Regions from separate parts of the Paenibacillus sp. FSL W8-0187 genome, predicted to be linked through region 2. Evidence: riboswitches for the same ligand, from Rfam matches in the RefSeq annotation. Region 2 holds a riboswitch; the other holds the start of a gene.
The links. Region 2 has a riboswitch for cyclic di-GMP ahead of MKY48_RS25255 (LuxR C-terminal-related transcriptional regulator). Riboswitches for the same ligand answer to the same signal wherever they lie in the genome.

Region 1 (16,256 bases), 1.7 Mb from region 2:
CCGGAAGGCCCGGCTGAATTCAAGATTCGATGTCGAATATGCTTTCAGTGTTACTTCGTGATCAAAAGCGGACTTTTTGAACAACCTCTTATTAGGAAGGAGCGGGGTCATGGGGATCCGGCTGAACAATGACGAGTTGGATCAAGATGGAGTCAAGCGCCCGGAAGAGCTGCCGTCTCCCGTGGAGATTTTGCAGGCATTGATCCGCTTTAACACAACAAATCCGCCGGGTGAGGAAGCCGCATGCATCATGTATATCCGGCAACTGCTTGAGGATACGGGCATTGAGACACGGACCTGTTCGCTTGATCCGGCCCGGCCCAATCTGCTGGCCAGGATGAAGGGCAGCGGGGAGGCACCGCCGCTGCTGCTGTACGGGCATGTCGACGTCGTTGGCACAGGGAAGCAAGACTGGAGCCGCGACCCGTTCGGGGGCAACATCGAGGGCGGCTTCGTCTGGGGGCGGGGCGCTCTTGATATGAAAGGCGGCCTGGCGATGCTCGTATCGGCTTTCCTCCGCGCGCATGTACGCAAGCTGCCGCTGCGTGGCGATCTCATTCTGGCGATTGTCAGCGACGAGGAAGCAGGGGGCGAATACGGGGCTTCCTTCCTGGTAGAGCGGCATGCCGATTATTTTGCGGGCGTCAAGTATGCGCTCGGCGAATTCGGCGGCTTCTCGTTTCATGCGCTGGGAAAAACCTTTTATCCGATTATGGTGGCGGAGAAGCAGCTCTGTTGGCTCAAAGCGACGATTCGAGGAGATGGTGGCCACGGCTCCATGGGCAATCCTGGAGCCGACTGTATGGCGCAATTGGGGAACATGCTTCAATCGCTTAGCAGGAATAAGCTGCCGATACGTGTGACACCAGCGGCGCGGTTGATGATTGAAGGCATGGCCGCCGCACTGCCGCTGCTGCCGGCGCTGCTGCTGAGAGGGTTGCTGCGTCCCCGGCTGTGCGGCCTCATCCTGAAGCTGCTGGGGGAAAAGGGAGGGACATTCGCCCCTCTTCTGCGTAATACGATCAGCGCGACCGTTGTTCGCGGCGGCGAGAAAATCAACGTTCATCCAAGCGAAATTACGGTTGAGCTCGACGGCCGAACGCTGCCGGGCGTCACTCCGCAGCAATTTATGGACGAGCTGCGCCGATTCGCGATTCATGATTCGATCGAGCTGGAGGTGCTGCGTCATGACCCATGCGCCGAAGCTCCCGACATGGGGATGTTCGGGTTGCTGTCCGACGTGCTGAAAGAAGCGGATAAGGAGGCCGTTCCGGTGCCGATGCTGCTGCCCGGAGGAACGGACGGAAGATGGTTTGCGAGGCTCGGCATCCAAACCTACGGTTTCCTGCCAATGCCGCTGCCCAAGGACATGCAGTTTACCAAACTGATTCATGCGGCTGATGAACGCATTCCTGTAGAAGCGGTCGGGTTCGGCACGGATGCGATTTACCGGGTGCTGGAACGGTACGGAGCGATGCCATGATGCCTTTTAAAACGTTTTGAATATTCGCATATTTACAATTTTATTAGCGCTTGAAATGCAAATGGCCATTTCAAGCGCTTTTTTTGCATAGCTTTTCAAGATTGTGAGCATGGACACATCGTTATTTCTATGAGTTGCCAACAACAGCTTTTGCACGATTGGAGTTATAGATGATGGCAAAGGATTCAACGTTGAAGAATGTTCACAAAAAAGTTTAGTTTTATCTATTGTAAATAGCTATGTAGAGGATAAACTTAAGGGAGCATGCAATTTGAATCTACAGCGTGTGAAACAAACGTTTCATTCACGTTTAAAATGTAATAGAGGACTACAAAGGCGTAGTCTTACTAAAGCAAAGAGGCTTAAGGTTATAGCATTCCTACTTGTTAGGAAGCGGTATAACTTTAGGCCTTTTTGTGTTTATTCTCTGGTATGGGAGATGAGGAAATGGCAAAAATTTGTTTCACACCTCTTTTAGTCGAGAACAGAATCGATGTTCAAAAGTGTATCACGGCTGTAATGGTTGCTATGCTCATTGCAAGTAAAATGGTTCCAAAAAACTGCACCTAAGAAGTAGAGGAGGGTACCCATGAGTATCGATAAAAAGATGATTGAAGAGATGGTTCGTAAAGTCATCATGGAAAAAGTAGGGGCTGATGCTTTTGAACAGAACGTTCATAGAGGTCCAGGAGGGATTACTTCTATTAAAGTGCCAAATATGAAAGTAACAGAAGAGGATCGTCTCGATACAGGCAACACTAATGATATCGTCTATTGTAAAGATCTTTTTTCGCTAAAGGAAAGTCCAAGACTTGGCTGCGGTATCATGGAGATGAAAAAAACAACCTTTGACTGGACACTTAACTACGATGAAATTGATTATGTGATTGAGGGACATCTGGACGTTATCATCGATGGTACAAAGGTGTCAGCTGGACCAGGAGAAGTGATCCTGATTCCAAATGGAAGCAGGATTCAATTTTCTGTGCCAGAATATGCACGATTTATCTATGTAACATATCCGGCTAACTGGGCAGAACAAGCGTAACATTCTAATTTCTACTCGCCGGAGAAATCCGAAACCGAAACCGCCGCAACAGTAATGTACGTATACTCCGGGCTCCATGGTTTCAGAACCGGGGCTTTAGCGATGCCCCGGTACCAATTTCGAGCGGACTAGCTGCCAGAATAATTCCCGACCGGCGGGCAGGATCTCCTGATACAATCCTTGTATTCTGCGGGATGATGTCTAATGAGACCAATGTGACCACATTACGAACAGTACTAAAGCCTGATTCACTGGGCTTTTTTTTATACCTATTGTAGGATTTTGACACAAAATTGGGTGCATTGTGGAGGACCTTTGTCGATTAGGTGTTTCAACGAAGAAGGTTATCAACCTGAGCAACGACATTCGAATTTATTTACTAACAAAGCAGAAGCTTATAGCGTGGTCACGTCCTATATTGATTATTATAACGAGCGTTGTATTCACTCAAGCATCGGAGTATCAACCATCACATCTCTTTGGTGATCAACTTCGAGTCTATTGCACTTACAGCAAATCGTATTTTTTAAGCTATTCTCGGTCCTCCGTATCTATTTTTCAATCTAGCATCTTGTTTAATGAAACATAACTACATCTTTCACGTATATCCCTTTAGTTCTATATTTTAACAGAGAAAACGATAGAGAAATCTATAGACTATCGTAGAGGTCACGTGATGTCGGTTTTGAAAAAACGAAAGTGGATTTTATGGTTGTCAGCTTTAGTCCTTATCGTTGCAGTTCCAATAACAATTTTCATGCAAATAATCATTCATTCTAATGTACCAGAACTTGCAGAAGGAAGCATTGAGCAGCGTTATGCACAGCAAGGAAGCTATCATGTAAAGGTAGAAGAAGTTAAGAGTACGAGCGGTGAGGCTTTATTTAGAATTTACTACCCAGCATTTCAAGGAGACGAATCCTATCCTATTATTTCTTGGGGGAATGGAACAGATGCCACGCCAGATCGTTATGATGAGCTCTTAACTCATCTTGCTAGCTGGGGATTCATTGTAATAGATTCCTATAGCAAGACAACAGGAACAGGCAAAGAAATTGTGGAGGCTATTGATTATTTGAAAAATGAAAACCAACTAGCAAACAGCTTGTTTTATCAAAGAATACAAATGGAACATATTGGTGTAGCTGGACATTCTCAAGGGTCTACTGGGGTCATTAATGCTCATACCAACTATATAAGTGGATCCTTGATTAAGACGGTTGTATCCATCGCTCTCCCGGATTTGAAGCATTGTGATCCAGAAGATATGTACGATACAGCACGCATTACTGTTCCTTTCTTCATTATGGGCGGTACACGAGATTTTCTAATCTCACCGGTATCAACGAATCAATTAGCCTTGCATAGTACTAACGCAAGTACGCCTGTTATGATGGGGATGGCAAAAGGTGCAGCTCATACTGCGATTGAAGGTAATGGTGGCAATCATAGGGGTTACTTGACGGCTTGGATGAGATATCGGCTGTTTGATGATCAGGAAGCCATGAAGGCATTTCATGGGGATTCTTCGGAGATGTTGCATAATACAAATTGGTTGGACGTTAAACAAGCAAATATGGATGATAAAAAATTCGTGCAATAACAAAAGAACGGCATTTTTTCCGTTCTTTTGTTGATGTAGTCATTGAACTAACGGAGGCGATAGATTAATTGATTTAGGCTGAAGCGACAAATGTCGGAGGACAAGAAAATTGCTGAGAGACAAGAACATAAGCCGATTACCAATTAGTATTTTAGTCATGCCTTTGCAGCACACGCGGTGCAGACTGAGAAGTTACCATTAGATATCGTTAAAGAACTTCTTCATCAGAAAAATATTAGAGTAACAGAATACTACACTGTACCAACTTCCCAGCAGATTACGCTAACAGGAATATTAATACATAGATGTTAGAATTTTTCATAGGAGTGTAGTCCACCATCAAATACTAATCTTATGGAAAAGAGTCTAGATAAACAATATACTAGCTATAAAGTTATTTGTTGAGGTGAATATCAAATGGATGAAGTCGATGAATCAAAACAAATTGTATTACAAATCGGCGGTGCCTTGAAAAAGTACAGAAAAGAAAAAAACATGAGTTTAGACGACTTAGCGGAATTAACTGGCGTAAGCAAACTTACTCTGGGGAATATCGAACGTGGCGATACAAATCCAACTTTGGCGATTATATGGAAAATTTCAAAAGGCATATCTTTACCGTTATTGGCTTTGTTCAAATCAGAAGACCCTGTTAGTTTGTATCGAGCAGGCGAAGGACTGCGGTTTTCTAATGATCAAAAAAATTGGATCATTGAACCAGTCTTTAAAAGCAACGATATTGAAATGTGTCGGGCTTACTTACAGCCAAATAGCTCTTATCACCCTGAAGGTCATCATGTGAATACAACTGAAATTGCAACAGTAATGACGGGTTCCATTGATATTCAACTCAATGGAGAGATTTACACATTGAATCAATATGATACGATCAGTTTTCGTGCAGATTTTCCTCACTCTTATACCAATCATACGAATAACGAAACAGTGCTCCATATATCCTTAAAGTATGGTTTCTAAAAATCGAAAATGCCACTATTCAATACAACTCTGAATTCCATGACGGGAATTCAGAGTTGTATTTTTGTTTTCAGATGAGTTAACGTATGTTATAAAATACTTCTTGTTATTTATATTATATTATACTATACTTTTGTTGTTCGCGCGGATGTTATTGCATAGTTTTTTTCAATCAGCAGGAAACAAACACTACGTATGAGTTCAGGAAGGAGAAATGAAGAATGCCGAACAAACAAAACAAAAAAGCCGTACCATCCTCAATAGGGCTGATCATTCTCGGCATTATTATTATTGCAGCTAATTTACGTACTCCCTTAACCTCAGTTGGTCCTTTAGTGAGTTTTATAAGGGATGACGTTCATATTTCAAATACATTAGCAGGCCTGATCACAACGGTACCCTTGCTTGCCTTTGCTTTATTATCGCCTCTAGTACCAAAGTTAGGACGAAGATATGGGGTTGAGCGTATCATTTTGATTGCCCTAATCTTTCTGACTGTTGGTATTGTAATACGATCTTTATCTGGCTCAGTTAATCTGTTTATTGGAACAGCAGTTCTTGGATTCGCCATTGCCATATGTAATGTATTATTGCCCAGTATAATCAAACGGGATTTCCCAAATAAAATTGGCTCCATGACAGGAGTTTACTCCATTTCAATGAATTTATGTGGAGCAATCGCATCGGGAATCAGTGTACCGCTAGCCATGAACGCAGGGCTAAAATGGCAGGGAGCATTGGGAATATGGGGGATTCTAAGCTTTGTATCGATCCTCTGTTGGTTACCCCAATTAAGAAATCAAGCGAATCAAACAGCCAAGACAAGTCAAAAGATGGTCAGTAACGATGTGAATGTTTGGCGATCCCCGCTTGCTTGGCAAGTAACCTTGTTTATGGGTATACAGTCTATGGTTTTCTATGTGTTGATCGCATGGTTGCCTGAAATTTTAAAGCAGCAAGGAATTGACTCCAACCAATCTGGATGGTTCCTCTCGATCATGCAGTTATCGATGCTTCCATTTACCTTTATTGTCCCTGTTATTGCTGGGCGTATGTCTAGCCAACGTTTGTTAGTGGTCATCACAACCATTTTGCTTTTGACGGGGACGCTCGGACTTCTTTACGGAAGTTCCAATGTCATTCTGTTGTGGATCATCATACTCGGAATTGGTGGAGGCTTCGCCTTTAGTTTGGCCATGATGTTTTTCGGGTTACGCACTGAAAATGCGCATCAAGCAGCGGAACTATCTGGCATGGCCCAATCGATCGGATATCTTCTTGCCGCAATCGGTCCAGCCCTTATAGGATATCTGCACGATGCAACAAATAGTTGGAACCTGCCACTTTTCATTCTTCTTGGGGCTTCGGTCTTACTCTTTTTAGTTGGTATAGGAGCAGCGAGTAATCGTGTTGTAGGTAGTCGAGATGGTTACGAACTGCCACGGAAAGGATGATAACTATGTTTGACAAAATTATGGTGGCCATTGATAAATCTGAAATAACGAACAAACTCCTTGATGCAACCGTTGAAATAGCCCAAAATAAACAAACTCAAGTTACCTTGGTTAATGTCAGCCAGGATTATGTGTCAAATGGCATGACATATGTACCCGAGAATTTCTTGGAAGAATTATTGAACGAAATGGAGAAAGCGAGTTTGGAACAGCTGCAACAAACCAAATCTAAATTAAAATCTGCGGGGATTAACACGGAAACAGTTCATCTTAAGGGAGACCCTGCACGTGAAATATTAAATTATGCAAAGGATACCGAGCAGCAACTTATTATTATCGGAAGCCGTGGGCTAAGGGGCATAAAAGAAATGATGCTTGGAAGTGTCAGCCACAAGGTTTCACAGCTATCAAGTTGCCCAGTCCTGATTGTACATTAACTCCTTCGGGAACTGCAGAAATGATGCATTGTTTTACTAACGGGGAACGTTATAGATGAATCATACAGCGGCATTCTAGGATATTTGTGTCCTACAATGCCGCTGTTTTCTATATCCCTTTTGATTACTTGTCCGATTAGATGGTTATCTAATGTCTGGTGCGGGTTGCGACAATCTTAATAGATTGCTTGTAAAAAACAGTCGATTTGCTCTAGCCGAATGCCATCAAAACTGGGAGCAGTGTTGTCGGTGGTATGCTCCCTGTTTTTTATGGGCTTTGTCGTCTGACAAAAGCGGTCTTGAGGTCGATTACTGGGGATAATGAAGTCCACGTACGGTGATCTCCGTTTGCATTGGCCAATTACGACAAAACTCAACATGAGATGTCGGCAAAGTGCCCGGATCACAGTTGAGTTTCGGGACGGAGCTCTCTGCTAACCACTCTCCGTACGTGATAACAATGTCCGTCACATCAGCCGGATCTCCATCAAACGGAAGTTGTCGCGGCCAGGTTAACGTCGGTCGGCGTCCTTCGCCAGGCAGCGAGAGTGTCCAGCGATATTCCGTCATTTCTTCCTCCGTCAACTTACGCAGAATGCCGATTGGAAGGAGATTAGTCTCGATGAAAGAGTTGTGTTTTAATACCATCTGTTCACCTTCTACGGATCGTAATGCACGGAAAGTTTTCCGTCCAGGTTCCGGGAGCTCGCTCCAATTACGAGGTTTTATGATTCCCTCCATGTAGGCTATTCCTTTAACGGCCTCCGAATGGCGGTACGCCCAATCAAATCCCAGGGCCGAACCCCAATCGTCCTGATGCAAGTGCTTACTTTCATTGACACCTATTTCAGCGATTAGAAAATCGTTAGCGGAGATGTCAACCTTGAGGGGAGGTATTCTCTCGATCTCAAGACACGGAACCTGTTGTAACGCCAACGCCTTCACCGGGAAGACAGCCTCAAGACAACCATCCGCCGCTCCTGCATCTCCATCCGCTGCAGTGAAGAGCGCAGCGCCAACTCAATCTAGTGCTCCATCGACCACGATTCCAGCTGTCCAGGAAAGTCCGGAAACGGAAGCTCCTCCAGCAGCAAGATAGACCCCACATCATGGGCTTTGATGGACGCGGTCATCGTTCATAGTGGCGAGCATGATGCTACTGATGACGATCAGTGCATGCGGAGGACCGCAGGACCAGGCAGCGAATCAGGTGAATCGATTGTTAGTGGCTACCATCAGATTGACAGGATCCTGAAGGAAATTACTAATCATGGACGGGACCGTAATGGGCTAGTTTAACAACAGCTGCATTCAATCTCCCTACAGGAGATGATTCCGATGGTTGTGAAAATTAGTGCTGTGTTTCGAGTGCTCCACTCTTCGGAAGCGAGATATCGTTACCAGTTATAACATACTACTGACGTTGGTATTTTTGTCCCATATTACAAGAAACAAAAGTAGTGGTTCCAATGATGTCCGTAGTCGTAGTTAGGGCAATGGATATAGGGTAGAAGTTGAAAAATAGGAACAATTGCCTTAATCAGCCAACATCCAATATCCAAGTAATAATAGAAGAATAGACAGGGATAGGAGACAGATAATACTGAATCTATTAGAGTAATGGCGTCATTTTGCGGAAATCTGCCGAGGGACAAAAACGTGTGTATATCTCTGTTCTTAATCGATTTTTGTGTGTAAAACATATCCTGTCTTTTGAATATAATAGTTTTAATAGGTAGTTAAGTGAAGTAGAGTGAAGTCGCCGAAAGCAAAAATTAGTAAAGATTAACTATCATGACCTAGAGTTTCATGATGGTTATCAATATCATCAAAACAATTCTAGAAAGACAATATTGAACAAAAGACCTATCGATTTTCATTTGGAAACAAGATACAGTAAATGTAAATCGAATACATAATATGAACATGATTTACAATTTAATACCAGTTTTGTACGACAATAGCAAACCCGCCGAAAGGTGGCGACGCAAAGCTATAGGGGCTAATGCGGGATCTACTGCGACCGCGATGCCAGCCAGTTGCCGAATACAACGGGAGACCTCCGTTTTATTCATTTGAAGAAAGGGGGTTTTTTGACGTTCCAAAAAACAACGGCTAGCTTCGCTGTAAGAAAAAACTAAGTTTGGGGTTAGATAAGGCCACAGTCATAATTGGCTCAGGAGGGGGGATACTTCTTCATCGCAGAATGCGAAGAGGATTCTTCTGTTCGTTATTAATAAGACATTAATGAATCGATAATCCGGGAGTTGATGGTCATGGAACAAACGACATGTGAAGTATCAATTGACGAATTTCCGTGGGGAGAATGGACCAACGATGAAGGAAGCCGGGTTAGTTTTTGCCTTGATTCTGTAACGACCCGAAAACTCTATCAACTTGCGTTCAATTTCGGAATAACTGTGGATATGGCACTTATGGCTTGTTATGTAATCCTGCTTGCCAAATATACCGGCGAGGATGACCCTGTAATTGGGTATTCGTTGGAAAGCCAGATGCTTCCTATACGATATTCTCCTACTGTACATAAGCCATTAGGTAAGTTTCTGATAGAAGTTAAGCATACCACGATGCAAGCACTCGAAGATCGGAATATGCGTAAGAATCTGAGCGGCAATCCGTTCATCAAAGCGGCGTTTACTTGGCAAAAAGCCAACACCACTCCTTTGAAATCCGATCAGTTGGGGATGTTTGAGCTTGCTTTGACAGCTTTTAAGAAGGAATCTCTCATGATACACCTTGATTATGCGACCCGCTTGTACAGAAAGGAAACGATTGAGCAGATGGGCGACCACTTGAGCCGTATTGTGCAGGATGTTGCCGATTTTCCCGAGAAAGTGATTGCCGACATACACTTGTTGTCCGAAGAAGAGGAGAGACAGATTCAGGCTTTCAGCGGAACTAAGACGGACTATCCTTCCAGCAAAACGGTCCATTACTTGTTTGAGGAACAGGTCCGCTTAACCCCCGATCGCCCGGCGGTCATGACCGAGGACCATCAGATGTCCTATCGGGAATTGAACGAACACGCGAATCAGCTTGCAAAAGCCCTACAGGATCACGGCGTAAAGCCGGAGAGCGTCGTTGGCATTGTCGCGGATCGGTCTATCAGTATGATCGTCGGGCTTACAGCTATATTGAAGGCGGGTGGCGCTTATATGCCCATCGAAGCCGATTCTTCGTGCGAAAGACTCGAATATATGCTCGAGGACAGTCGGGCGGGATTTTTGCTGGCCCCTTCCAGTTGGAAACCTGACTTTGCATTTGAAGGAAAATTAATTTATTGGGACAACGCGCACCTTTACCATGACAGCTGTCCCCATACGATATCTGCAGTAACCTCGCAAAGTCTAGCGTATATCATCTATACTTCCGAATCAACGGGGACACCGAAAGGAGTCATGGTTGAACATCGCAACATCGTAAGACTGGTCAAGAATACTAATTATTTCAATTTTTCCATTGATCATCGAATTTTGCAAACCGGCGCAATTGCATTCGATGCGTCAACCTTTGAAATTTGGGGATCCCTTTTGAACGGATCTACCTTGTATTTGATGAAGGATAAGGATCTATTAGAACTTCTCAAATTGAAGGAAACCATCATCGGCCACCGCATTACGGCTTGGTTTCTGACTACAGCTTTGTTCCATAATCTGGCCGAACAGGATCCTGACATCTTTCGTACGTTGAACACCTTGCTAGTTGGCGGAGAAGCGTTGTCGCCGAAGCTCGTAAACGCCGTAAGTAAGACGTGTCCCGATCTGCGGATGGTCAATATATACGGTCCGACGGAAAACACGACATTCTCCACTTACTTCCCGATTGAACGTGAATTCGAATCCGCCATTCCGATTGGCAGACCAATATGCAATTCCTCCGCTTATATCCTTGACAAACAGTTGAAGCTTCAGCCCATCGGAGTAGTGGGAGAGCTTTGCGTTGGAGGGGACGGTATCGCGCGGGGGTATTTGAACCAACTGGAATTGACAGAAGCAAAGTTTGTGGAACATCCGCTCCTCGGGGAAAGGTTATATCGAACGGGGGATATGGCCCTGTGGCTGCCGGATGGCAATATCGAAATTATCGGGCGAATCGACGATCAAGTGAAGATCAGAGGGTATCGAGTAGAACCGAGAGAAATCGAGGCTCGGCTGCTGGAACACTACGGAATCTCGAAAGCCGCGGTAGCCGTCAAAGCCGACGAGAGTGGCAATCCGATAATATGCGCGTACTTTGTTGCGAAACAGGTTTTGTCCGATACAGATGTCAAAGCGTATTTAGCCCGTAATTTGCCTGAATATTTCCTGCCCTCTCTTGTGGTACAGATGGAAAGTTTGCCGCTCACCCCTAACGGGAAAGTCGATAAAAAAGCTCTGCCGGACCCTGATCTTCTGATGCTTGTCAACTGAGACGAACCGCTAAACGACGCAGCAAATGCTGAAAAAGATCTGGCTGGGCAAGGATGCCGAGAGAATCGAAAACGCATTTGACTCATTGAGATTTAGCGAAATTCGAGGATTTTGTCCGAGTAGGAAAACAAAGCATTTTTCAAATGAATCGGAGATAGCACAGGATTTAGAGCAAATTGGATTTAATACGAAACAAGTAATCCGTGATATTGAAAGTCGCTATTTTAGCGGCTTTTTTGTTTATCGGTACAAGTTCTTGTCAGAGTTAAAAAAGCTGCTGAGCATCTAGGTTACGCCCAGTCCTCCGTTACTGCACATATCAAGCAGCTTGAAGCTGAGGTCGGAAAGCCTGTTTTTGATCGTTTGGGTAAAAAAATGATACTAACCCACTACGTAGAGCAGTTTCTTCCCTACGCTTTTAAAATCATTGAACTATATGATCAAGCTTTAACGACAGACAACGAACCTATTGGTGGCCTTACGCTGGGTGTATCAGAATCACTTATGATTTATCGCGTTTGATTTCCTAGACATTATGACCAGTCTTAAAACAGGTGAAATCGATATTGCATTAGTATTAGAAAGTGATGGATGGAAAATGTCTGAACTCCACTGCGAAAATTGGTGATTTGCCACAAGTTTTTCGTTCACCCAATCGGTATGAAAAATGGGCAATATGAGGATAAATTCAAACTCCTTCACAGGAGCTTGAGCAAAGAGTAGATAAATTACACCCTTGACATGATTTGGTTATTATTCAATAATTATATACAACCAATTACTGGTAATATATCTTTCGTTTCTGTTTAACCATACATCAACTTCGATTGTCTTCATGACACTCCGCTAACACGACTCCAATTTTGACGAAACTAGATTATGCCTATATATAGATTCCTCCATATTAAGACATGATTACTATCCCCTCCGTGGCTTCACCCATAAGCGTACCTACTTGGTTTTGATCTCTACATCGTTGCGCACTATGAATGTCAGCATTCATCAGCAGTTTACATAGCTGATTCTATATAGTAGAGCAGAGTTGCTCACGTTTAATTTCCCCTTCCCAGATTTCTAACCCGCTTGTCTTTACGCTTCTCACAATGTGATTAGGTATTGTTTTTCATGACTTTGTACGAGTATATAAGCTCTAAGGAGTTTGTATAAATCGGCTTAAAAAGGAGCGGATGCCCGCACGATAACGGTTATGCACAGCTTTGAGAGGATCATTTTCAAGAGAGGAGGCAGCTCAAAAGATCGCGATTAAAGATGGTGTCGAAAAACGAAAGGCGCATCATGACCAAACCAAATCATGGGAGGTAATGTGATGATGTTTCAAACTCGTTCGGATTCCCGTTTCATCCTGCGATTCATGCTGATTGGCGGCGGATTGCTGCTCGTATTCGCTTGTATGTTCGCGTTCTCGAAGACCGTGTCAGCCCACGGATATATTAATGATCCGGCTAGCCGCGCGATCCAGTGTAAAAACGGATTGAATACCAACTGCGGCCCGATCATCTATGAGCCTCAGAGCCTGGAGGGGCCGAAAGGTTTTCCTGCTGCCGGACCCCCTGACGGCAAAATCGCCAGCGCCGGCCTTGCCGGCTTCGCTCAGCTTGACCAGCAATCAGCTACGCGCTGGAACAAGGTGAACATGACGAGCGGCACCAACAACTTCACTTGGATTTTTACCGCTCGTCATGCCACGACAAGCTACCGTTATTTCATCACCAAGCCGGATTGGAATCCCAATGCACCGTTGACTCGCGCCCAGTTTGATCTGACTCCGTTCTGCACGATTAACGGGAATGGCCAGCAGCCGCCGGCCACGTTAACCCATACCTGCAACGTGCCGCAAAGAGACGGTTACAATGTCATCCTCGGCGTATGGGATATCGCGGATACCCAAAATGCCTGGTACATCGTCATCGATGCCCAATTCGGTCCTGGCGACAGCATTGCGCCTACGGCGCCGACTAATTTGGCCGTCAGCAACGTTGGCACAACGACGGCCAAGCTGACTTGGGGGGCCTCGACGGACAACAATGCCGTCACGGGTTATGAGGTGTACAACGGTGTCAATGTCATCGCCACCATACCTGCCAATCAGACGAGCGCCAATCTCACCAATCTATTGGCAGGCACGACTTATAACATAGTTGTGAAGGCGTTCGACGCTTCCGGCAATCGATCGCCGAGCAGCAACAGTGTCCAGTTTACGACCACGCAGTTACCGGTTGACGTGACGCCGCCGACCAATCCGACCGGCCTGCATGTGATGGGCACCCCGACGTCGACATCAGTCACGTTGATGTGGAATGCATCCACAGATGATTCCGGCATCGCTGGTTACAGGATTTACAACGGCAGCACGGTGATCGCTACCGTCACTGGAACGGCAACCGAGAAGGTCATTACCGGTTTGTCGCCGAACTCGCAATATACGTTTACGGTCCGCGCTTACGACCCGTCGAATAATGAATCTGGCGACAGCAATGCCGTGACAGTGTCAACGCCTGACGGGCCGAGTGCAACGCCATGGGCGCCAAATACCGCTTATGAGGTCAATGCGCTTGTATCCTATGACGGCAAGGTGTACAAATGCATCCAGCCCCATACCTCCTTGCCGGGTTGGGAGCCGAGTAACGTGCCCGCGCTCTGGCAGCTACAACCGTAAACGCGTGCTTTAGATGAGCAGGAAGCCCGCCGCTTGCAAAGAGCGGCGGGCTTATTTTTCATGGTTGATTCAATCGAATAGATTCCATCAATGTCTCTAACATACTGATACTACCAGTGCGAAATATAAGACTAGAAGGGGGAGAATAGGATGAAGGAATTGTTGCCGGGCCGTACGCCTCATCCCGAAATGCATTCGGGTCAACGAGAAGCGGGGCGGCAAAGTCCAAACCGCTCCCTGCGATGAGCAATGAGCATCGACTTAAAATAATCAATTAAATCAACTAAAGCTCCATGCTTTGGCATGGAGTTTTAGCTTTCCTTATACAGGGATATCGCATCTGATTAACCTAGCTGCTGCGAACCATTGAACCATACGGATTTGATCGACAAGGTATCCGAAATATTAGTGGTCGGATCACCGTTTACAAGAATAAGATCAGCGCGCGCACCTTCGGTAATACGGCCGCGATCGTGAAGACCAAAGCAACGGGCCGGTTTGATAGTAGCCGACTGAAGAGCTTCGATCGGAGTGAACCCGGCCTTCACCAGCAGTTGCATTTCGTGGTGGACACTGGCCCCATGAGCAAGACCGCCAAGGTTCGGAACGGGAACCGGCGCGACATCCGTCCCTACCAGAATATCAACTCCGGCACGGTGAAGATCCATCACATTCTGAAAGCTGTTTTCCATATTACCTTGCGGAAACGTATTGAAGCTTGAGTTCAAAATATCGATCCAGTCCGGACTTAATTTGGAATGAACACGTGGATCATTCGCCAATTCCGATGCCGGATTTCCAATAATCGATGAATTCAACACCAAGCACGGTATAACAAATGCGCCTGAACCCGCTATGGACTTCACTAAGTCGGATGTGTACTCGGGTCTGTCGATAAACAAATGGCCTAAACCGTCGACTCCAAAATCGATAGCTTCTTGCGATGAAAGAGCCGTCAAGACGTGGGCAATGACCAGCTTATCCAACTTGTGGGCTTCTTTCACGGCTGCTTTTAAAATCTCGTCGCTTAGTACAGGCAGGCCAGGTGCCCCCATGACCGTTCCTTCTTCAATCATGACCTTAATATAGTCGGCTCCATTCTCCACCTGGGTATGCACATGCTTAATCGCTTCTTCCACCGTCGTCACTTGCGGGATTTCTTCGTGATCGTGAGCGTATGCGGCCAACATCGCTTCACGGTCTTCCTCGGATAACTTCTCTAGCTCCTTCAATACGAATTCCGGTATTTCATCTCCATCGGGCAGTAACTCATCTGGGTGTCCACCCGGAGCGCTGATCGCTGTGCCGGCAGAACGGACGTCAGCGACGTCATTTACATTTTTCAACTGAATCTCGCGCCCTCTTTTAGTAAAATCGCCGTTCATTTCGAGTTCTGTTGTAACCCCGAATTTTAAGGCATCTCGTAATCCGCCGATTGAGGTGTGGACATGTGCATCAATCAGACCAGGCATTAGAGTCCCATTTTCTCCATCGATAATCGTTGCATCGGCCGGAAGGTCTCCGCCCACTGAAATAATGGATTCCCCTTTAATGACAACATGTCTGGGTGCAATAATTTGATCTCCATCAAAGATACGTACATTTGTAATCGCCATAACTTGTTCTAACGCAGCATTTTGAGTTATCTTCTCCATTTGAATTCCTCCCAAGTGTTTGTCGTTCAACAATTCGGAGTATAACTGTTAGATAACTAACTGTCAATAAACTAATATTTGTTTGACAAGCCTATAGGATCACTGTATAGTTTAGTTGCTTACAATTAGATTTCTAACAATCACAGGGGGGACGATCATGCAATCCCGAAAGGATACGCCTTATCTGGATTTGTTTCAGATTATCGGTCTTAAGTTAAAGAAAAGAGCGGACGAGAGTATAAAAGAACTGGGGTTAAACGCTCAACAAGGAAAAGTAATCGACTATATTTACGAGAACCAACATAATCATATTATTCAAAAGGACCTTGCAGATCGGTTTCATCTACGTGGGGCCAGCATTACAAGCATGCTTCAAGGTTTAGAGCAAAAAGGGTTCATCGAGCGCAAAATCCCGGCCAATAATGAACGGCAAAAAAATATATATGTATTGCCAAAAGCTATTGAACTGATTGAAGACTTTCAAGACTCAT
Region 2 (16,256 bases):
ATCGACGGGGTCAAGAAGGGCTTGATATTGGCCATTCCATTACTCGGGATGGTGATCACCTCCTATACAACTGGAAGCTTGATCAAGAAAAAGGGCCTGCTGATCCGTTGGCTGATGAATATCGGGCTGATTGCCATGACCCTTTCTCTGGCGGCTACGCTTTTCTTTTTTAACAACATTTATGTGTTTATCGGGTTGCTGACAGTCAGCTGCATTGGAACCGGAATGCTTCTTCCTTGCTTAAATACAATGATCACCGGCGCTGTTGAGAAAAGCGAGCGGGGAATGATTACGTCCCTTTACAATAGCTTGCGATTTTTGGGGGTTGCAGCAGGGCCTCCCTTATTCGGGTGGATGATGGACAAATCGGATCATGTTGTTTTCATAACCGTGTCTTCACTATCTTTGGTTGCTTTAGGATTCGTCTTCTTTTTGATTAAGCCGCCTCGGCAGATCGGATGACCAGACAAATCGCTTATTGTAAAAGATGAGCACCTGTCAATGGGCATGAGCATATTATGCCAATGTCATTGGATTAAACGACTACATCAAAAAGAATTGAGGAGATCCTAAAATGAACAGTTCCCTGCGAACAGTTTGGCCCATGGAGATATGTGATCCGAGCGGGCTGCGCGAAAATCCCGAGCATGGCAAAAAAGACCACGACACCTACGGGGTCATGGAACGCGGGATGACGATGGTTATTGATAAAGGCTTGGGTAGAAACATGTTTTCAGATGTGATCGAGACAGCCTCGGATTACATCGATTGCGTCAAATTCGGTTTTGGGACGGCTCCGCTGTATAAAACGGAAATGCTGCTATATAAGATCAATCTAGCCAAACAACATGGAATCACCGTCATGCCCGGCGGAACCTTGCTTGAGATAGCCGTGCAGCAAGATGTCGTCCCCGCATTTTTTAATACCGTTTGCCGTCTTGGATTTAACGCTATAGAAGTATCTGACGGCACGATTGAGATGTCGCGAAAAAAACGAACGGAGCTCATCCGGGAAGGTAAACAACGCGGACTTCGGGTTTTTACGGAGTATGGTAAAAAGCAATCCGGTTCCCGCATCGAAGCCGAAATGCTCGCGTATACGATGGAAGCGGATTTAGACGTAGGTGCCGAGTATATCATCGTTGAAGCGCGCGAGTCAGGACGGGGTATCGGTATTTTCGATAAGCATGGCGAGTGCCAGGAAGAAATGATAAATACTATCGTCGACTACGTGTCGGATGCAAGAAAGCTGATTTGGGAGGCACCTCTTAAGGAGCAGCAAGCGATGCTTCTCCGCAAATTGGGATCTAATGTACATTTGGGGAATATCCAACCCACCGAAGTGCTTTCCCTTGAAACGATGCGCCGGGGACTTCGTCAAGATACGTTTGAACTCGGAGTGAGAGAGAAACATACGGATGGATTTTGTTACGTGATTTAAACATAGACCAAACCAAGAGAATGATAATTACTAGAAGGCTGTCTATGGATATCTCCAGAGTCAGCCTATACATATTTTCGTTGAAGAGACCGATCCCGGTAATCCCCTTCAGGGAACAAGCATACACTAAACAAGCAGGACTGGCTTGTTACTCTAATCTATGAAGGATGATTCCGTGTGAATTTACAGATCATGCCCGGGCGAAAGAGCCCCTTTTTCTTTCGTCGTATTTCCAAGAAACTCTTCTTCATTACCGCCGGCTCCATCATTCAAGGTTTTGCCATGGCAATGTTCTTGTTTCCTCACGCCATTCCTTCGGGGGGAGGAGCAGGGATCGCGGTTCTTCTGAACCATGTGTTTGAGCTCCCAATGAGTCTCGGACTGTGGTTAGCCAATTTTATTTTCCTCGCCTTTACAGTCCCTTATCTTGACGGTGTCAGTGCCTTCGGGACCGTATTTGTTATTACGGTGACGTCCGTTTCCGTTAATTTCTTCGAGGTGTTCTTAGAACCCCCGTTTGGCAACCTATGGATCGATCTTTTATTCGGCTCGGTTATTCTCGGAACAGGTGTCGCCATCCTCATAAAGCAGAGGGTATCGAACGGGGGAATCGGTTATGTTGCCTTAGCCATTTATAAGTATAAAAGAATCAACCCCGGTACCTCATTGTTCTGGATGAATGGAATCATATTCGCCTTCACTGCCTATGTGATCGATTGGAAAATTATTATCCTTGCAGTTGTATGCCAGTGGATATCGACCCGGATCATTAACTGGATTCATCAGTTTCCTCCTCCTAAGTCGATCTATGAACCTGCTTGGCGCAAAAAGTGATTCTGTGTACGGACATAAGAGTGATTGACAAATATAACAGAAATATGGAAATTTGGGTCGTGCGGCCTATATTAAATGAAAAACAATGTAAGTTATAGTTTGAATATGTCATATCATGTTTGAATATTCGACAAATTCACACTTCGTAGTACGATAATAGCAAACCCACTGAAAAGTGGCGACGCAAAGCTACAGGGGCTAATGTGGAGCTACTTAAGACCGCGATGCCAGCCAGTTACCGAATACGACGGAAGCCTCCGTCTGTTTTGTTGTGGTTATCATAATGGATGGGGTTTTTTTATTTTTCGCTAGGAGCTGCCGAATGCAGCCGCGGCGATGAACAGGAGATCGATTCCATTATTAATCGCTTATTCTTACAAGGGAAGAAGGGAAAATAATGGGTCAAAGAACACTGGTAGAAGCAAACAATCATTTTCCTAATATCCTCAGTATGACTGAAATAAAAGAAAGGTTGATTGAACGGAAAGAAATTCTTTATTTGCTCCAAGAGGAAACAAGGAATATGAACGATTTGCTGTCTATACCCTATTTATTTGTTATAACAGATATGGATGGAACCGTCATCGATTATTGCGGAACAGGTTCGTTAAAAAGTTTTCTCGAGAGAAATAATATGAAAAGTGGGACCTCATTGGCAAGGGAAGACGCAGGAAATAATGCCATTTCATTATCCATGGAACAACAAACGCTTTCTGTCGTAGTTGGGGCCGAGCATAGTAATCGCTTGTTTTCAGAATTGGCGTGTGTTTGTACTCCCCTTCGAATAGAAAATGTGATCATAGGCTACCTTGGCCTTAGTTTTCATTATTTACACGAGGTTACATTTGCCATACCACTCATTGAACACTTGGCCAAGAATATTGAAGAAAAGTTACCTCAAAAGGATCCCATTCTGCAAAGGGAGCTGATCTATTCTCACTTTCACCAATATGAATTAACGAATCGAGAGAAAGAAATAGCATATGGGTGGCTGGAGAATAAAAATGTACCTGAAATTGCTGATATTTATGGTATTAGTCAAAGTACGGTTCGTACTTTTATTAAAAAGATATATGCAAAAACGAGAGTCAACCATAAAGGAGCATTTCTTAAAAAATTTACATAACCGTCATAAAAATTCTTAAGACAAAGATTACCCAATTCTGGGTATTTTTTTTATTTACGTCGAATTTTATAATGATAAGTAGCTGTAGCTGTAGCTGTAGCTGTAGCTTTAAGCTGATTCGCGTTATCGATAAGATGAGAGCTTCAATTCTTATGGTTTGAAAAAGTTTGTCCGAGGAACTGTGGCAACGGTCATCAATCACTTGTTACGACGGGGGTGGGTGAACAAGATGATTTCTATCGAGAGTGAGCTCGAACAAGTAGCAAAAAAACTCGAACTTCTACGAAGAGAACTTGAGCGAGTGGCCAGCAGTTTCGAATTGGTGCATCAAGATGTTGTCGCCATTTCACAGTCGTTGGACAAGCTGATTGTTCGTTACATGCAATTAAAAAACCAAGAGGAATATATCAAAAGAAAGTAGATCTTCTTCATAAGAAGATATCTACTTGGGCGGTGAAACAAACGGATTAAGATTTACTAAGGCAAGAAACAAAAAAAGATGACCTCCGAAATTTGGAGGTCATCTTTTTTTGCTCGTGGACTGTCCTCATGAATCCATTACCAACACCCGAAGGGAGGTGCGGCGGAGGATTCGTGAAGCCAACCAGCAGCCGCTGACGGCAATAGCAAGCGCGATCAGAGCCAGCCCAATGGCCAGCGGCCATTCCATGATGAGTGGCAGCTTGACAATACCGTAGGTAGAGAGCAGACCGCGCAGCACGGCTGGCAATGCGTAGACACCGCAAGCGATGCCAACAAGTGCACCAAGCGCAGCCAGTCCGGCAATGCCACTTGTCAAGGCACGACGGATATCGGTTGCTGTCAGGCCGAGCGAGGCATAGATGCCATATGTTTTCGTTTCCTTACGAATATGCAGACGGCAAGTCGTATAAACAATAAGACAAGTGACAGCCATGAACAGAAGAGCCAGCATACTCATCGGAATGAGCAAAACCGCCGCAGCTTCTTTGAATACGGAATCGAGCAGCACTTCCTGCTTCAGCGCTTGGATGGAAGGGCCGTAACGCTCGTTCAACTGCTGTACAAGCGCATCGCTATCGGTTTTGCTCTTCAGCTGAATAAACCCGGCGTCCGGATGCAACTGCTCCACAAGGTCCGAGGTGACCCTGGCGACGTTCGACAAATTGGAAATAGACTGAAAGGTGCCGGTGATCAGCAATTGCTGCGGTTTTCCTTCAATGTAGATCGTGAGTATGTCGCCGATATCTTTGTCCAACTTACGCGCAATATTGATTCCGATAGAAACTTCATTAGGCAGTGCAGGATTACGGCCCGCAAGCGAGGCAAATCCCATCTCGTCCATGCTGCCTTCCACGACCGTCAAAGGGAGGCTAAACGTCTGTTGATGATCGCTATCCCCTTCGACATCCGCGATGACGCCGGTGGCGGCCCCAGACCAGTTTAGACTGAGAACCCGAGGGTCGTTTTGGATATAGGCTTGCATTTCTCCCCGATCCATACCTTCCGCATGGATAACCATAATGGCGATATCCGCATCGTCATAACCCCACTGGGCCGACGTTTCACCAATGCGATAGACACTGGTTACTAGCACGGCGCCAAAGACGAGCACAGCCACCGTGATGCTCATTAGCAGAAAGATCAGTGCTGCGCTTTTTTTGTTGCCGCTCACATGCTTCCAGCCGATGACCGTGGGTACGGACCATCGGTCCAGTAGTCTTATGCGGGCACCATGCAGATGGGTACGACTATGCGAGGATTCCGACATGCCGTAACGGATCGCTTGAATGGGCTCAATATGGCGTGTCTTAGCAGCATAAACAAGGACGCATAGAAGGATGATGAGCAGCAGGCCGCAGCCGGTCCAGATCGCAACATCTGCTGCTTGTACGGGAACAGGTGCTGTATCGGATTTGAGAAAAGACAGGGAATTCTGGATGATGACATCTGAAAGGAGACGACTTGCAATCAGTGCTGGGACCAAGGCGACAATCGCCATTAAACCGTATTGCAGCAAGTAGGTACCGATGATGCGTTCGGAAGTCATGCCGATCGATTTGAGAATGCCGATGGTGCGATAATTGGCAAGGATCGTGTCCGTGATCGTAAAGCCGATCGTAAGCAAAGCGACGAGGATCATGATCAGCCCGAGGAAACTCATGACAAAGCCGATCACCTTGTTCATGATAAAGTAAAAGGCCGACAATTCGGCAAACGAAACGCGTTCCTCCAAAAACGGCGATCCGAGCGCCTGCTCAAAGCGCTGCCAGTACTCCCCGCTTTGTTCGGGATACGCATAGCGAAGCGATAACATGTATTGCTCCGGAGTGGACAAGCTACCGATGGTTGACCGGTAGTCGGCATCGTTCATCCAGATGCGGGCAGTGGTCGAGAAAGGACCGCCATGGGATAAGTCGATGACAATGGCGCCAATCGTGAAATGTACTGGTGCAGTCCCTGAGGTGAACGTCAATTCATCACCGATGTGCATGTTGTATTTGTAGGCAAGCGAGGTGGGTATCCAGATCTCGCCGGCTTCCGGAACGGTCAGATGCTCAGGGCCTGTACCGGGAAGAGGATTGTTGACCCCATGCGGCATCGGAGGCGTATTGATCATATACAGATAAAGATTGGGCAATTCTTTTCCGTTATAGACCAGTCCCGTCCATGGCTTATAAGGGACTAAGCTGGATGCGGTTACTCCGTCTTGGCTTGACCACCAATCGGCTACCATTTGTTTGTCATGCAACCCGCGGGTCATATTGATGACTTCATGGGCACCCTGAGCAGCCGTATGGCGATCGTTGAATACATTTTCCGTATTCATCAAGACCGTAAATGCGGTGCTGACTAGTAGGGCAGATAGGGCAATAAGCAATGCGATCAGCGTGTTTTGCATTTTTCTTTTGCGCAGGTTGCCCCAGCAGAGTGTTAATATGGCTCGCATCCCAGACTACCTCCTCCCGGTGACATAAGCAAAGATCATCGCTTCCCGCTCGGAGGCTTGCTCTGGACTGTAGGGTCCCATATCCAGCGTGCCCCCGATCTTGCCATCTCGAATATAGATGAGGCGATTGCCGCGGCAGGCTGCCTTCATGTCGTGGGTGACCATGACAATCGATTGACCTTCCGCGTGCATCTGGCTCAATATATCAAGCACCGTAACGCCTTGCTCGTAGTTCAGGCTGCCGGTAGGCTCATCGGCGAAGATGATGTCCGGGTTATTGATGAGCGCCCTGGCGATTGCCGCCCGCTGCTGCTGTCCTCCGGATACTTGGGAAGGCAGCCGGTTGCTCTGTTTATCGAGGGACAGATTGACCATTAAGTCATGTGCCCGTTGTCGTACTTGCTCCTTGTCCTGATTAGCGATATATCCAGGGAGGGCAATGTTATCAAATAGCGACAGATCCGGTACAAGGTTGCTGTTTTGATAGATAAAGCCGATCTGATTCGCCCGAAAGCGTGCAAGCTCCTTGGCTGAAAATTGATCAAGGCGCTGTCCCTGCAGACAGACTTCTCCGGCTGTCACATCATCAAGTCCGCTGAGCAAGTACAGCAAGGTGGACTTACCCGACCCCGAATCGCCCATGATGACGGTAAAGTCTCCTTCATAAATGGACAGATCGACATTGCGGATGGCATGGTATTGCTCCTTGCCGGTGGTGTATGTTTTGCATAAATTACTGGCTTGCAGCATGACGGTGTTGCTTGAAGGCATATTGTGATCTCCTCTCTTTATCTCCCACTGCCATCAAAGTATAGAGGACGAATCTTGCGCATTTGTTATCAAATTATAAATAAAGTATGACAGGAGTCAGCTAAAGGGGCAGAATTAAGCAGAAGGTCGTTCCCTGCTGCTGTTGACTGTGAAAAGAGATCGTACCGCCATGCGCTTCCATAATATATTTGCAAATCGACAATCCCAGTCCGACCCCGTGGCCCTCGGCCAGTTGGCCGGCAGTTCGTTGTAAAACGTTACCCTGGTAGTACCGTTCAAAAATAAAAGGCATATCACGCGGGGAAATCCCGCTGCCTGTATCGGAGACGATGATCTGCAGGCAGGATGTTTCCGAGTGTTCTTCGACAGCGAGGCGAATTGTATCCCCGGTTTTGGTATGCTTCAGTGCGTTCGTGACGAGATTGGCAATGACTTGCTCGATCCGTACAGCATCGATTCGGACAAGCACGTTAGGAATCACAGCAGGCTCTTCGCAGCGTACGCCCATTGTTCGGATATAATGGCCCATCACGTTGAAGATAGGCTCCAGCGTTGGAGCGCTGTACTGCTCAATCGGATGTACAGCAATCTGTTCCAGATCACGCAGTGCGTGCAGCAGCAAATCGTCTACGAGCACGGCCATCTTACTCGTATTTGCGTGCACAACTTCAAGATAAGTCATCACACTTGGCAGATCAGGGCAAATCCCTTCGCGAATTGCTTCAATATACGCTTTGATTGTCGCCAGCGGAGTTTTCAAGTCATGAGACAGATTGGATATGAGTTCTTTATGCGACTGGCTGTGTGCAGCTTGCTGGATATGTAAATTACGAATCTCTTCACGCATGAGATCAAATACGGCATAGAGCTCCCCGACCTCATTATTGCTTGTCCATTCGGCACGCTGCTCATAGTCACCTCTCAATATAGCTTCCGCATAAGGCTTGAGTCCGGCAACAGGCTGCACCAGGTCATGCTGCACCCGGCGTCCGATGGAGAAGAATAAATAAAGCAGCGTCAAAAGTGCCAGAGAAAGCATGATCCATGGCACATAAATAAAGGAGTCGGAGGAGGGCATTACTGCGGCCAAGGCAGATGCCGGGACCGCAAATTGAGCGTAACCTACAAAGGCTTTGGTGCCCGCATCCCGCAGCGGAAAAGCGAGATGATAGTGGGGCGGTTCGCTGTCAGAAATTCGCAGCGTATAGTCTAGTTCAAAGCGCGGATTGATTGGGCGCTTCGATGAATTTTCGCTATCATAGATCAACGTTCCATCAGGAAGCACAACCTTGAGGCCGCCCCGCGTCTCCTGACTCCAGACGGTTAATTGCCGCCGGATCGGAGCGTCGGTGAGCAGTAATTCCGCATGCTCATTTTCCAAGGTATGGACGATCGGATTCGTCAGTACGCGAATTTGCTTCACAATAGTTGACGGAGCCAGCTGGTTCGAAGGTCCAATAAGAGTAAGCCAAACGACAGATAGTATCACTGTAATGATGGATAGACCAGCTGCCCAGAGTCGTCTAGCATACCAAGTTTTCCAGTCCATAGAGGCTACTCCGTTTCATCGGGGTTGAATTTATATCCGACGCCCCACACGGTTTTAATATAGGAGGACTTGATTTCGGTTCGTTCCAATTTCTCACGGAGCCGCCGAATGTAGACCGTGATCGTATTATCCTCGACATAAGCCGAATACCCCCACACATGATCCAGCAGCTGCGATTTGGTAAACACTTGATTAGGGTTGGAGGCCAAAAAGTATAGCAAATCAAATTCTTTGGCGGATAAAGAAATTTCCAGCTGTCCGGCCATGACCTTGCGGGCATTTTTATCAATCGACAGGGCGCCAAATTGCAAGCGCTGCTGTGGGGATACCGGGAGTTTCGGATCTGCCATTCTGCGCAAATGTGCCTGGACGCGAGCGACCAGTTCACTGAGCGAGAAGGGCTTGGTCATGTAATCATCGGCGCCAAAACCCAGGGCAAGCACTTTGTCCGTGTCGCTGCTGCGGGCGCTCAAAATTAGAATGGGCGCAGCCGTCAATGTACGGAGCTTGCGGCACACTTCAATCCCGTCAGCGTCAGGCAACGTCAGATCGAGAATGATAAAATCCGGCTGCCGTTGGCGGACCGCCTGCAATCCGTCGCCGGCATTTTCCGTGATGAACGCGCTGAATCCCTGAACACGCAAATAGTCATTCACAATGCGCGAGATATCCTGTTCATCTTCAATGATCAGTACTGTTTTAGGAGAATTCATTAAAAAGTCGCCCCTGTTCCGTATGCTTTAAATGGTGAGTCCATTATAGCATGGGCCGAGGAAAACAAAGGGGAGTATTACCAGTTAGGGTGGTGAATGGTGACGGAATATGCGGAGAAACGGACGGAATTGAAAGAAGAGGGGGATTATGAGGCTTTGGAGTATGAGGCTTAGCGGAAATTGCCTCGCCGACTCTTCCACAACAAAGCTGCACAATCGAAATGCGGTTACCTGACCTGTCGAAAACTCAGCTAGGGGATGATTTTATTGGCATCTTAGGTGAACAACAGCTATCGGGATATTCCCGATAGCTGTTGTTCATCGTTTCGGATCAGCCCGCGGCTTTCATTATTTAGTCCATGTACCGATCTTATAAGCTCCGTCCGAAAGGCGCTCCGTATTAGCAAAATCAACCCCGGGTTGGTTCGTGGACGGATTAAGAATCGCTATGGCCAGCTCATAGGTACCGTTTGGCAGCGTGTTTGTGGAGATAGAGCCTGAGACTGTATGCAAACCAGTCCTCCAGGTTCTTAAGTCCGCCGATGTGGATTGACGTGCCACGACATGGCCTCCGCTGCGCAGCTGCACTTCAACAGGCCAATTGAACGGGAAGTGTTGAACTCCCTTATTTTCCACAGCGACGGATACATTTAACGCACTTCCGCTATTTTCTTGTGGATATGCAACTTTCTTCAATACAAAGTGATAGCCCATTCGTTTCTTCAGCGTATCCATATTGCCTTGCAACGGAGTGCCTAGCGCCAAGGAAGCTGGAGAATTCGGTCCAAGCCAGCTCGGTTTGCTAAGCTCGGTCTGCCGCAGCGTCTCATTAAAGCCGCTGCCTGTCGTGAGCGCAGCATTCATACCATAGGCACCCCCGTAAAATTCGCCGCCAGAGACGCGAGTGTCCCAGAAGTTGGCATGGTTTGGCTGCTGCTGGCCGATATCATCCCAATAACCGTTCTGTGTGCCAGTATACCATCCCCATTCGGAATCGAAGCTCGGCTGATCTCCGAACACGTCATTATACATTCCTAGAATCAGACCCTTGTTATTATTCTTGGCCAATTCCACGCTCCGTCTGATCAATAGCTGCGTATGATGCTCCTGATCGGCAAAAGCATCAATATAGTGCTGAATGTATTGGTTGGATATTGGGTTCGGAGGAAACGCGCCTGTATAGTTGCTTTCCCCGTTCGGTCCGATGTAAGGCCAGGTGTGGAATTCCGCCCAATGGCCCAGCGAACCGATTTGCACAAAAGCAATCGGGCTATCGGCCGTGTTGTAATGCTCCGCAATCGCCTCAATGGCAAGCTTGTGTCTGGCGATCAAATACTCGGAACTGTAATTCGGGGAGAAGCCCGTGTTGTTGCCGGCTCCCATACCACCGGTTTCATCTTGGTAGGCTTTACCTGGAGATTGTCCCAAACTGGCCATGTCGTTGTACAGCCAATCGGGAATATCCCGGTGAGGCACGCCGGAAGGACTGTCCAGAATAAAGCGCAGCACCACCTTGACTCCGCGGCTCTGCCAATCGTCGAAATGATTGGATGCTTCAATTGCACTGAAATCATAGTTGCCTTTGGTTGGCTCTAACTCCTTCCAGGTGACACCGGCATACACGAGACGGTGGTCCTGCGGGTAATTGGTTGATTTCGCTGAAGGAGCCCAACCCTTAAACGGGTTATTGAGCGGATCATTCAGCTCGGCTGGGTAAAATTCGATCATGTTTCCTCCCGGATTTTGTGCTTGTAAGGTATAAATGGGAAGCGGCTGGTTCTGCGCTGGCAGGCGATGGATATCCGAATTGTTATCCAGATAACCAATGCTCACGCTGCTGCCTGCAGCAAGTCCAAGCGTAGAAAGAGGGATCGCTGCTTCGATCACAGATGAGGAACGCACGTATTGAGAAGAAGGGAGGGAGGAAGACCAATCCCAATTCCAGCTGCTTCCATTTCCGGCGTAGCGGTAAAGCGATTGATTTTCGAGGAGCCATTCAATTCCGGTCGCCCCCCATCCGTAGGCTTGATACCCGGTCGAAGCATTCTTGTCCGTATTCAGCCAGAAGCTTCCCATGGTAGTGCTAAGGCTTGAGCCTTCCACAAGCAGATAAAGATTCTTGTCATCGTGGGAAGCCTTTAAGACACCAGCGGTTCCCGAATTCGTGGCAAGCGCCGGAATCCCTTCCCAGTCACTCGGATTACCATCCACAACGATAGAAGCCGCTTCAGCAGTCGAAATAAAGAGGGGATAAGGGAGCAAGGTAAGGAGAACAGCCGTCATAATAAAAATAGCGAACGTCATTTTCATGTTAATACCCCATGCTTTCATGTCAAAACCTCCTCACAGAATGATTGGTATCATAGAGTAGCAAGTCCAAACGTCTTTGTAACAATGGATTCACTCTACCGAATCTGAACCTCTCACCTCCTTTCCTATGTAATTTCCTTACTTCCAACATCCACCATGAAAAAAAGAGCACCGTGTCAGGTGCCTTCATGTGTAATGCGTTGATGAATATATTCATTTCAACTTCATAGTCCCTTTAAGTGGAACTGCGTACGACCAAACGGGTAGGCAAAATCACCTTCTTGGGCAGTAGTTGATTTCCGTTCATTCTGTCAATCAGGTTGTCGACGGCAACCATACCGATTTCTTTTGTCGGTACATCGATCGTTGATAGAGGCGGATTGGAATACTTGGACACCTCGATATTGGATAGACCCATGACAGCCACTTCAGTAGGAACGGCAATGCCGTTGTTATACAAGCCGTTGAGGGCAGCCATGGCCATTAGATCGCTGCCTGCAAAGAAGGCGGTCGGGCAATTTTTGGTCTTACATAAATGATTTATTTGTTCAATGCAGACCGCTTCATCCCACATGCAATCAATAACCCAATCGGGATTCACCGACATTCCGGCAGCATGCATGGTGGCGTAGTAGCCTCGGTAACGGCGGCTGTCTTTCAGGTTATTCGTTAATCCGCTTCCCCCGATGTAACCAATCTGGGTGTGGCCTTTTTCAATGAGGTGGCTGACGGCCATCGAAGCAACATTGTAATGATCATAGCCGACATTATCGATATCCCCGCGCTCGGTATCAATCCCCACGATATAAGGGACCTGCTTGCGTATATACTCATAGGTTTCACTGTTCAACGATTCCATAAGAATCAGACCGGTAATCGGTTCGCTGAATGTATTGAATAAGATCTTGCTATCATCCAGCTCGATTCCAGTCCGGATGAAGGAAATGTTATATCCCGCACTCAGCAATCGCTCTTCCACACCGGATAAGATCGACATGAAATAAGGATCGTTGTATTTATCTTTTGTTACGCTTAGTACACAACCGATTTTGATATGCGACTTGCTCTCGGAATGATCCTTGGTTGAAACTTTTCGCTTGGGACTTGAAGTGATTTTATAGTTCAGCTGCGTAACCGCCTGCCAAACTCGTTCCCGGGTTTCGTCCGTAATTTTATATTTCGTATCATTGTTTAACACTCTGGATACGGTGGCAGTAGATACATTTGCTAATTTAGCAACATCCCGAATGGTACTCATAAATAAACACATTCTCCTTTTTAGTTACGAATAGTCACCATTTAGAGTTTATAGGAATGTCACATGGTAAACAATGATGGACCTGTTGGTTGTTTTGTTGCGTTAGTTTGTTGCGTTATTCCGTTACGTTCTAAGTTTACAGTCATTCATGATTAAAATCAATCATAACATGTTCCTGTCGTGCAATGTTACTAGAATTTTTTTAAAAATCTAAAATTATTATTGCAAGGATATGCATGGATGATATAACATGAAGTCACGAAACAACACATGTGTTTACACTGTTTTGTTACGTAACATTAACGTAACAAAATAACCGTTTGAGCAGGCGGCGGGGGGCTGATTAGAACATGAACAAAGCTGTAACGGTTTACCCCAAGATTTTAGAAGACATCCTAAACAACCCAGGCATTGGTTTTATAGCAGCACCGGGGTTAATGGGGGACCCGGATCGGATCTGTGACAACCGAGGGGAAGAGCAGAAGAAGTATAAGTTCACGGAAGACAGCAGAACGTACAATCATCCCGACAGTAAAGTGTATTTCTGCAGCACGCGCTGGCGGGACTTGGAAGTTCGCCAAGGGGAGTACAGCTGGGAAGTTCTTGAGGAAAAGCTGGACTACGCCAAATCGCTAGGCTGTACGGCCGTGGTTCGCTGTTCCCCATACGCGTTAAGCGAAGAAGATGATATACCAGCTTGGTATCGTGCGGAACATCCGGAGGAGCCCGACTTTCCGTTCTGGAGGGTAGACCCTGAGACCACACCCTATGTGTTGTATTGGTCTGACTTTATCAAGGCGTTTGCCGCACGGTTTGACGGACACCCGGTCATAAGCTCGATTGATTTGACGATTGTAGGGGCCTGGGGAGAAGGCGGCGGAACGGAGTTTTTAAAGCCGGAGGCCATTAAGCGCATTACAGATGCTTACTTGGATGGGTTTAAAATAACCCCTCTCCAAGCTCTGCTGCATGATCCCCTGTCGATCAGCATCATGAAGGAGCGCAAAGCCAAAGTGGGCTTTCGCGTCGATTGCTTGGGTGATATGGGCGGTTTTCATGGAAAACAGTGGTCTCATATGACGGATTTCTATCCCCAGAATATTCAGAATTTCAACATGGGAGATGCCTGGGAGAAGGCTCCGATTCTATTTGAAGCATGCTGGCACATGAATGATTGGTATCTTCAGGGCTGGGATATGGATTATATCATTCAAGAAACGCTGAAGTGGCACATTTCTTCCTTTAACAACAAAGGAACGGTAGTCCCCGAACCATGGAAAGAGAAGGTCAAGGCTTGGCTGAACAAGATGGGATACCGCTTTGAATTGAGGAAGTTCACGTACGATTCGATGGTGAATGCGGGAGGTCAGCTAACAATCAGTGCGTTGTGGGCTAATGTAGGAGTGGCCCCGATCTATAATCCCTATCCGCTAGTCGTGAGGCTTGCCGGCCATGATCAAACCTATACACTGCGCAGCAGAGAGGATATTAGGGAGTGGCTGCCGGACGAAGACATTGTTTGGGAAGAATGTTTCGGTTTACCCGGTAATATGTCCGAAGGCGAATATGATTTGGAGATCGGCATCGAAACCGGAGTTAAGGAAATCGGGAATATCCAGCTGGCGATCGAGGGGAACAAGGACGGCTATTATCCGATGGGCAAGTTAACAGTTGAACGGGGGAGAAAAGGAAGTGGAGAGTCTGTTGAAATTTAACGAGTGTATCGCAATCTGCAACTTTGATTACCTGCCTGAAGGGTTGGAGGCTAAATATCATCGATATAAACCGGATAGCAAGCCCCATCTCATTCCGAGGGAGTTCTTGTCTGGAATCTTTGAGCAGTATCAAATTCCCGAACCTACCCGCCAATGGCTCGTTCATGGGGTTGAGGCGATAGAAAAGGATGCCGTACTATTTCATTTTACCCAATTTTTGGTAGATGATATGTGCACTTTGCGCAATCGCTGTGATGAGACTCATTATACGAATATGACACCAGGATGCATGGAGCAATACGGAGAATTATACTCCTTTCTTTTGCTGCTGGCCTGCGTTGTTCCTTCCATGAACAAACTGGAGGCGCGTTCCGTACCTAAAGCCTACTACGAGCAGATCCCTCAACAGCCCCTGAAGCTTCAGTTGGAAAAATTGGTGGAGCACGGCGATGCCAAGGTTCATGATTTTCCATGGGTGATGAATTTTTATACCTGCTCCATCTTTCTGTTAGACCGGTTTTATTTTATCCCCTACCGATTTGAGGATCCTTTCACCATGTTCCGTCATGTGGACACGCAGGAGGTTATTGCCCTTCGGCACGCAGGCGAAGAATTCCGCAGTGATGGACAACGGAACGGCATCAATGATGTATATGATCTTCAAGGAAACTTCACCTCAGAATGGCACGAGAATGCCGAGTTTGTTATAGCTAATCGAATAAATCCCATGGGATTCGTAGAAAGAGAAACGACGCCGATCCTTAAGAAGGAATGGGAGACGGTACTTCAAAAAGGGGATACGTTGTTAGCGCTTCACATTCCATCTGGCCCCGGGTACACACCAGACAGGTTGAAGAGTTCCATGGAGATGGCTGCTGCATTCTATGACCAGTACTTTCCGGAGTTACTCATCAAGGGCTTCTGGAGCTCAAGCTGGCTCTATGATACAAGGCTGTCGCTTATCTTGGACTCTGAAAAAAGCAATATCGTCCTCGTTCAACGACAATTCTATAATTATCCGACCATGGAAGGGGACGGCATGCTGCGTTTTGAAGCCTTTGGGGACTGGAAGGCAGACCCGGTCCGAAGCCCAGGCGAATATACAACCTCCCTGCAAAAAGCAGCAGCGGCGTACATGGAGACGGGAGCCCGTTTTAACACATTAAGCATGATTGTATTGCGGGAAGATATCGATAAGATTGGCAGCCGGCCATATATAACCGATGCAGATATCGAGCAATTCCATAGAACCGTTGACAGCCATTTGCAAAGGAGAGAAGAGGATGGGGAAATACTCGCTCGAAAACTACGAGAAGTATAAAACCGTAAAAATCCGACCGCAGCCCTTATCGAATAGCGAGCATGATGCAAGCCAGGGACCATTCGAATACGTCTCCTTTTCCTGGAGAGCGCTTGAGCCGGTTCGAGGAGAATACAGACTTGAAGCGATCCATGAAGCACTGCGTACGGCCCAAAACCCCATTCTAGTCCTGGTACCGGAATTGCCGATCTGGGCTCCGGATTACGCACCTGATTGTTTTGCGGCTTTGGTCCGAAAAGTCGGGAGTTATATCGACTCCGACAGACGCTTAACAGCCGTTCTGATATCA

Region 1: another riboswitch for cyclic di-GMP. It lies ahead of MKY48_RS17215 (amino acid adenylation domain-containing protein); the one in region 2 lies ahead of MKY48_RS25255 (LuxR C-terminal-related transcriptional regulator).

The regions. Positions count from the first base shown of each region.
Region 1 covers NZ_CP150206.1:3,849,260-3,865,515, reverse strand. Annotated here, with positions in the region: gene MKY48_RS17250 (M20/M25/M40 family metallo-hydrolase) at 110-1,483, shown strand; gene MKY48_RS17245 (cupin domain-containing protein) at 2,073-2,531, shown strand; gene MKY48_RS17240 (alpha/beta hydrolase) at 3,208-4,134, shown strand; gene MKY48_RS17235 (XRE family transcriptional regulator) at 4,552-5,112, shown strand; gene MKY48_RS17230 (MFS transporter) at 5,334-6,566, shown strand; gene MKY48_RS17225 (universal stress protein) at 6,572-7,003, shown strand; gene MKY48_RS17220 (hypothetical protein) at 7,313-7,651, opposite strand; cyclic di-GMP riboswitch class I at 8,956-9,050, shown strand; gene MKY48_RS17215 (amino acid adenylation domain-containing protein) at 9,280-11,433, shown strand; gene MKY48_RS17210 (hypothetical protein) at 11,752-11,955, shown strand; gene MKY48_RS17205 (lytic polysaccharide monooxygenase) at 12,761-14,110, shown strand; gene MKY48_RS17200 (amidohydrolase family protein) at 14,455-15,765, opposite strand; gene MKY48_RS17195 (MarR family transcriptional regulator) at 15,923-16,256, shown strand, end outside.
Region 2 covers NZ_CP150206.1:5,590,140-5,606,395, reverse strand. Annotated here, with positions in the region: gene MKY48_RS25270 (MFS transporter) at 1-462, shown strand, start outside; gene MKY48_RS25265 (phosphosulfolactate synthase) at 575-1,441, shown strand; gene MKY48_RS25260 (YitT family protein) at 1,634-2,275, shown strand; cyclic di-GMP riboswitch class I at 2,424-2,518, shown strand; gene MKY48_RS25255 (LuxR C-terminal-related transcriptional regulator) at 2,673-3,401, shown strand; gene MKY48_RS25250 (Spo0E family sporulation regulatory protein-aspartic acid phosphatase) at 3,631-3,822, shown strand; gene MKY48_RS25245 (FtsX-like permease family protein) at 3,949-6,330, opposite strand; gene MKY48_RS25240 (ABC transporter ATP-binding protein) at 6,337-7,101, opposite strand; gene MKY48_RS25235 (HAMP domain-containing sensor histidine kinase) at 7,202-8,650, opposite strand; gene MKY48_RS25230 (response regulator transcription factor) at 8,656-9,363, opposite strand; gene MKY48_RS25225 (DUF4832 domain-containing protein) at 9,712-11,694, opposite strand; gene MKY48_RS25220 (LacI family DNA-binding transcriptional regulator) at 11,909-12,931, opposite strand; gene MKY48_RS25215 (DUF4832 domain-containing protein) at 13,282-14,646, shown strand; gene MKY48_RS25210 (acyltransferase domain-containing protein) at 14,624-15,967, shown strand; gene MKY48_RS25205 (DUF4832 domain-containing protein) at 15,930-16,256, shown strand, end outside.